DNA from 2 places in the Streptomyces sp. NPDC028928 genome. Region 2 is predicted to be linked to the other one. Evidence: riboswitches for the same ligand, from Rfam matches in the RefSeq annotation. Region 2 holds a riboswitch; the other holds the start of a gene.
What was found. A riboswitch is a leader RNA that binds a small molecule or an ion and turns the genes downstream of it on or off. The one in region 2 is predicted to bind glycine.

Region 1 (3,199 bases), on a different contig from region 2:
TCTTCGCCCGCAGGTCCGCGACGTCGATCTCGCCGTCCTCGGCGGTCTTGACGACGACGACCTTCATGCCCGCCATCACGGCGCTGGCGGCGTTGGTACCGTGCGCGGAGGACGGGATCAGGCAGACCGTGCGCTGCTCGTCGCCGTTGGCCCGGTGGTAGCCGCGTACGGCGAGCAGACCGGCCAGCTCGCCCTGCGAACCGGCGTTCGGCTGGAGCGAGACCTTGTCGTAGCCGGTGACCTCGGCGAGACGTTCCTCCAGCTCGCGGATGAGCGTGAGGTAGCCCTCGGCCTGCTCGGCGGGCGCGAAGGGGTGCAGCTGCCCGAACTCCGGCCAGGTGACCGGCTCCATCTCCGTGGTCGCGTTGAGCTTCATGGTGCAGGAGCCCAGCGGGATCATGCCGCGGTCCAGCGCGTAGTCGCGGTCGGCCAGCTTGCGCAGGTAGCGCAGCATCGCGGTCTCGGAGCGGTACTGGTGGAAGACCGGGTGGGCGAGGTAGTCGTCGGTGCGCAGCAGCGCCTCGGGCAGGGTGTCCTCGGCGGTGGCGTCCAGCGCCTCGATGTCGCCCTCGACACCGAAGGCGGCGAAGACGGCGTCCAGCTGAGCCCGGTTGGTGGTCTCGTCGCAGGCGGCCGAGACGTGGTCGGCGTCCACGAGACGCAGGTTGACGCCGATCTCCCGGGCGGCGGCGACGACCTCGGCCGCCTTGCCGGGCACGCGTGCGGTGACGGTGTCGAAGTAGGCGCCGTGGACGATCTCCACACCACCGGCCTTCAGGCCCTCGGCGAGGATCGTGGCGTAGCGGTGCGTGCGCCGCGCGATGGTCTTCAGGCCCTCGGGACCGTGGTAGACGGCGTACATGCCGGCCATCACGGCGAGCAGCACCTGCGCGGTGCAGATGTTGCTGGTGGCCTTCTCCCGGCGGATGTGCTGCTCACGGGTCTGCAGCGCGAGCCGGTAGGCCTTGTGGCCGTCGGCGTCGACGGACACACCGACGAGGCGGCCGGGGAGGCTGCGGGCGAACTTCTCGTGTACGGCCATGTAGCCGGCGTGCGGTCCGCCGAAGCCCATCGGCACACCGAAGCGCTGGGTCGTGCCGACGGCGATGTCCGCGCCCAGCTCGCCCGGCGAGGTCAGCAGGGTCAGCGCGAGCAGGTCGGCGGCGACGGTGACGAGGGCGCCCAGCTCGTGCGCCTGGTCGATGACCGGCTTGATGTCGCGTACGGCACCGGAGGCGCCCGGGTACTGGATCAGCACGCCGTTGATCTCGCGCTCGGCGATCTCCGCCGGGATGCCCTCGCTGAGGTCGGCGACGACGACCTCGACACCGGTCGGCTCGGCACGGGTCTCGATCACGGCGACGGTCTGCGGCAGCGCGTCCGCGTCGACCAGGAACAGGCCCTTCTTGTTCTTGCCCATGCGCCGGGACAGCGCCATCGCCTCGGCGGCCGCGGTGCCCTCGTCCAGGAGGGAGGCGCCGGAGGTGGGCAGGCCGGTGAGTTCGGCGACCATCGTCTGGAAGTTCAGCAGGGCCTCCAGGCGGCCCTGGGAGATCTCCGGCTGGTAGGGCGTGTAGGCCGTGTACCAGGCCGGGTTCTCCATGACGTTGCGCAGGATGACGGGCGGCGTGAAGGTGCCGTAGTAGCCCAGGCCGATCATGGAACCGAGGACCTGGTTACGGTCGGCGAGCGAGCGCAGCTCGGCGAGCACCTCGGCCTCGGTGCGGGCGCCCGGCAGGTCCAGGGCATCGGCGTTCTTGATCACATCCGGGACCGCGGCGGCGGTCAGCTCGTCGAGCGAGCCGTACCCGACCTGCGCGAGCATCTTGGCCCGCGCCTCGTGGTCGGGGCCGATGTGACGCTGCTCGAACGGGATGCCCGCTTCGAGCTCGGAGAGCGGAGTGCGATGGGCGGTCATTGCGGAGGCCTCCTGGGTCTGACGCGACCTTCGAGGGGCACCCCGGTACGGATACCCCGACGGCCTCCCCCTCTGTCATCTCAACCTGAGAGCTTCACCGGGCGCCCGGGGGCGCCGGCTTTCACCGTCGGTGAGGGCGGAAGCCGTCGACATCCGCCCTGCTTTCCAGAGTGACCTCGTCCGTGCGGTACGTGGGCCTGAGAGATTCCGGGGAGGATTTGCTCCTTCGGCGCCTCCGACGTGGTCGGAGGACTCTCCCGCACGGGGTCAGCAGCCGCTGTCAGCGTACCAGCGAGGTCAACGCCGGAGGCTTCGAGTGGCCGCCTCCCTGATTGTGCTCTTTTGTAGTGCTTACGGATGAGTTGCGACCACGTGGAGGGAGAGGGCCCGTGCAGACCGATATCGATCCGCGCAACCTGATCGGCCGCAAGGCGTTCGACCGCAATGGCACCAAGATCGGCACCATTGACGAGGTGTACCTGGACGACGCCACCGGTGTGCCCGAGTGGGCGGCCATACGCACCGGCCTGTTCTCCCGGGACGCCTTCGTGCCCCTGGAGCCCAGCGAACTGGTCGACGGCACCCTGCACGTCCCTTTCGACCGCGCCCTGATCAAGGACGCCCCCGACTTCGGAGTCGGCCGCCATCTCTCCCCCGAGCAGGAACTCCAGCTCTACCACCACTACGGCCTGGACGTGGCCTCACCACCCACGGTCCCGGACCACGACTTCGGCAAACTGGCGGGCTCGGAGGAGACCTGAGCCGCAAGGTCTCCCGGGGCCCCCTGCGGAGCGGAATCCAAAACCAACGGCAACGGGTCAGCACCCTCCAGCGCAGGATCGTCCACGAAGAACGTCCGCACCCGGCCCGGCTCGGACTGAGGCGTCTCGAACCGCACGGTCACCCGCCCCAGCCCGCTCCCCTGCACCCACCCGTGCCCGTACTCGGCGTGCCGCACGTCCTGCCCGGCACGCCACTGCCGCTCGGCCGGCTCCACCCGCTCCACGACGGCCTCCGCGACAGCCTCCTGCGGCGCCTCCGCCGCCCGCGAGGGCAGGGCCTGCGCGAACAGGTCCTCCTGCGTGTAGTCGGCGAGCCCGGACACCCCCACCCCGAGCAGCCGCACCCCGCCCGTGGTGTCCACCGAGTCCAGCAGCCGCGCCGCCGCCTCACGGATCACCGCCGGGTCGTCCGTGGGCCCCCTGAGCGTCTCGGAGCGGGTCAGCGTGGAGAAGTCGTACCGCCGTACCTTCAGCACGATGGTCCGCCCGGACAGCCCGG
Region 2 (3,199 bases):
CGCCGTCACGTCCATGAGGACCAGGCTGACCGGCCACCGGACCGGGAACTTGCCCAGGGCACGGCCCAGGGCGTCCAGGGGGCGGGTGCGGAGGTCGCCCTCCCACTGGGAGAGTTCCACGCCCACGAACATCACCGGGTCGGCCGTCTCGATGGCGGCCAGACAGCGGCGGGCGGTGAGGACCACGCCGGTCTCGGCGAACTCGGCGGAGGCGGCGGAGAGGAAGTCGACCGGGTCGTCCTGCCAGTCGGGCTCGAAGAGGCGGACGCGGGCGCCGGCGTTGGGGCCGTCGAGCGGGGTGCGGCCGGCCCGGCACAGCTCGGCCACGGCGTCGGGCGGCAGCGGGATGCCGACCACGCCGCCCGGGTTGACCGCGATGCCCGCCTGCGGGGGCAGGCCGCGGGCGAACTCCACGGCGGGCGCGATGGTGTACGACATGTGGGCACCGGCCACCTGGCGCAGCTGTTCCTCGGAGCTGAACACCGGGACGTACGTCTGGCCGTCGATGTCCGTCGTCGGCAGGTCCAGCGGGCCGCTGTGCGGGCCCCCGCCGTTCGGCAGCGGTATCCACAGGAAGCTGCGGCCGAGGACCTCGATGATCCGGCCGCCCGCCGAGGGGACGCCGAGGGAGGCCGAGAGCACCTCCTCCAGCTCGTTGCCGGGCCACCCGCCGTGCGGGTGGGGGTGCGCCTGTGCCGGGAAGTCCGCGGGAAGGTCCGCCGGGAAGTCCATCTGCCTACCGCCTGCTGGGGATCACTGCTGTGCGCGAAAAGGCTAGCGGGTGGCTGTGACAGCCCCTCACCGAGTGAAGCCCGTACCCCTCACCGGGTGAAGCCGACGCGGCCGAGGACGTCAGCCGCGTCCCGGTCCAGCAGCACGGCCGCGCCGACGCCGGCGGGCAGCTCGCCCTTCTCCACCGCGCGCAGCAGGCGGGCGGTGGTACGGCGGTGACGGCGGAAGGCGTAGCGGGAGACGCCCCGGCCGCGCTCGCGCTGGCCGTCCCGGGCCGTCTCGGGGCTGACGTCGAGGAGGAGCAGGTGCAGGGTGGCGCCCCGGCGCCGGGCCTCGCGGGCCAGCCAGGCGCGCACCCAGGGCTGGGTGCCGCAGTCGTGCACGACGACTCCCTCGCCGGTGCGCAGGGCGCGGCGCAGTCCGGCGTAGTGGGCGAGGCGGACCAGGGGGCGGTACAGGGCGTAGGGGAGGAAGCCGGGGACGCGGGCCTGCCAGCGGTCGCGGGTGTCCTGGGAGTCGATGCGCCGGCCGGTGACCGCGCGGTGCATCAGGGTGGACTTGCCGCTGCCGGGCAGACCGGTGATCACCACCAGGTCGCGGGGGCCGAAGAGCAGGGCGTGCGGGCTGCGGCCGGCACGGTCGCGCAGGTCCCGCACGACCGGTGCGGGGCGGTCCGCGGACCGCTCGCGGGACAGGGCGGGGGGCTGCTCGGGCACCGCGATGCCGGCGTTGGTGGCGTAGGCCGAGGTCCTGTTCACCGTGATCGTCCTCCCCAGTGGGCTCGGTCATCCCCATGCCCGTTGTATGTAAAGAGAAGGTAATGCGCAACGGTCGGCGGTTCGTGTACGTACTGCCACAGGTTGGTTACAAGGAGCGTGCTCTGGCTGGCCGGGGTGCGGCGTGCAATGATGAGCCCGCCAACTGCATACCGGCCGTTTGAATCCGCGCGGGAGAGTCCCTGGCAGCACTGATGCCGGGGCGCCGAAGGAGCAAGTCCCTCCCTTGAATCTCTCAGGCCCCGTTACCGCGCGGGCGAGGCACATCTGAAAAGCGGGCCGCTGCGACAGTGGCCCCACCCAAGGTGCAAGCCGTGATCGTCCCCGTGGCGGTCGTGGCGAACCTCTCAGGTTCCGATGACAGATGGGGAGGAACGTTCCTCGCCCCATCCCTGTGCCCTGGGAGACGACCGTCCGATGAGCAGTACCGAACTCCGTCACACCGCGCTCGACGCGCTGCATCGCTCGCTCGGTGCGACGATGACCGACTTCGCCGGCTGGGACATGCCCCTGCGCTACGGCTCCGAGCGCGACGAGCACCTTGCCGTGCGCACCAAGGCCGGTCTCTTCGACCTCTCCCACATGGGCGAGATCACCGTCACCGGCGCCGAGGCCGCCGCTCTCCTGAACTTCGCCCTGGTCGGCAACATCGCCTCCGTCGGTGTGGGCCGCGCCCGCTACACCATGATCTGCCAGGCCGACGGCGGCATCCTGGACGACCTGATCGTCTACCGGCTGGCCGAGACCGAGTACATGGTCGTGGCCAACGCCTCCAACGCCCAGGTCGTCCTGGACGCGCTCACCGAGCGCGCCGCGGGCTTCGACGCCGAGGTCCGTGACGACCGAGACGCGTACGCGCTGATCGCCGTGCAGGGCCCGGAGTCCCCCGGCATCCTGAAGTCGCTCACCGACGCCGACCTGGACGGTCTGAAGTACTACGCCGGTCTGCCCGGCACGGTCGCCGGCGTCCCGGCGCTGATCGCCCGCACCGGCTACACCGGCGAGGACGGCTTCGAACTGTTCGTGAAGCCGGAGCACGCCGTCGAACTGTGGCAGGCCCTGACCAAGGCCGGCGAGGGTGTCGGCCTGGTGCCCTGCGGGCTGTCCTGCCGGGACACGCTGCGCCTGGAGGCGGGCATGCCGCTGTACGGGCACGAGCTGACCACCTCCCTCACGCCGTTCGACGCCGGGCTCGGCCGAGTGGTGAAGTTCGAGAAGGAGGGCGACTTCGTCGGCCGGGAGGCGCTCGCGCAGGCCGCCGCCAGGGCGCAGGAGAACCCGCCGCGGGTGCTCGTCGGCCTGGTCGCCGAGGGCCGCCGGGTGCCGCGTGCCGGGTACGCCGTCGTCGCCGGCGGCGAGGTGATCGGCGAGGTCACCTCCGGCGCCCCCTCCCCCACCCTGGGCAAGCCGATCGCCATGGCTTACGTCGACGCCGCGCACGCGGCGCCGGGCACCGAGGGCGTCGGCGTGGACATCCGGGGCACCCACGAGCCGTACCAGGTCGTGGCGCTGCCGTTCTACAAGCGTCAGAAGTAGAGACTGAGCGCGGTCGCCCGTCCCCGGGACCCCGGTCCCGTGGCCGGCACGTGACCCTGCGCACATTCGCCCGCTCACCAGCGGTTTCCGCAGTCCCCCCGTCATCAGCACTCCCGCGTGTACAGGAGAATTCAGGCCATGAGCAACCCCCAGCA

Region 1: another riboswitch for glycine. It lies ahead of gcvP (aminomethyl-transferring glycine dehydrogenase); the one in region 2 lies ahead of gcvT (glycine cleavage system aminomethyltransferase GcvT).

Annotation. Positions count from the first base shown of each region.
Region 1 covers NZ_JBVHVI010000026.1:9,866-13,064, reverse strand. The annotation lists gene gcvP (aminomethyl-transferring glycine dehydrogenase) at 1-1,918, opposite strand, end outside; glycine riboswitch at 2,094-2,188, opposite strand; gene ACZ4U1_RS38945 (PRC-barrel domain-containing protein) at 2,308-2,679, shown strand; gene ACZ4U1_RS38940 (DNA polymerase IV) at 2,601-3,199, opposite strand, start outside.
Region 2 covers NZ_JBVHVI010000011.1:51,607-54,805, reverse strand. The annotation lists gene ACZ4U1_RS25620 (enhanced serine sensitivity protein SseB) at 1-732, opposite strand, end outside; gene ACZ4U1_RS25615 (AAA family ATPase) at 822-1,490, opposite strand; glycine riboswitch at 1,670-1,769, shown strand; glycine riboswitch at 1,770-1,882, shown strand; gene gcvT (glycine cleavage system aminomethyltransferase GcvT) at 1,926-3,044, shown strand; gene gcvH (glycine cleavage system protein GcvH) at 3,183-3,199, shown strand, end outside.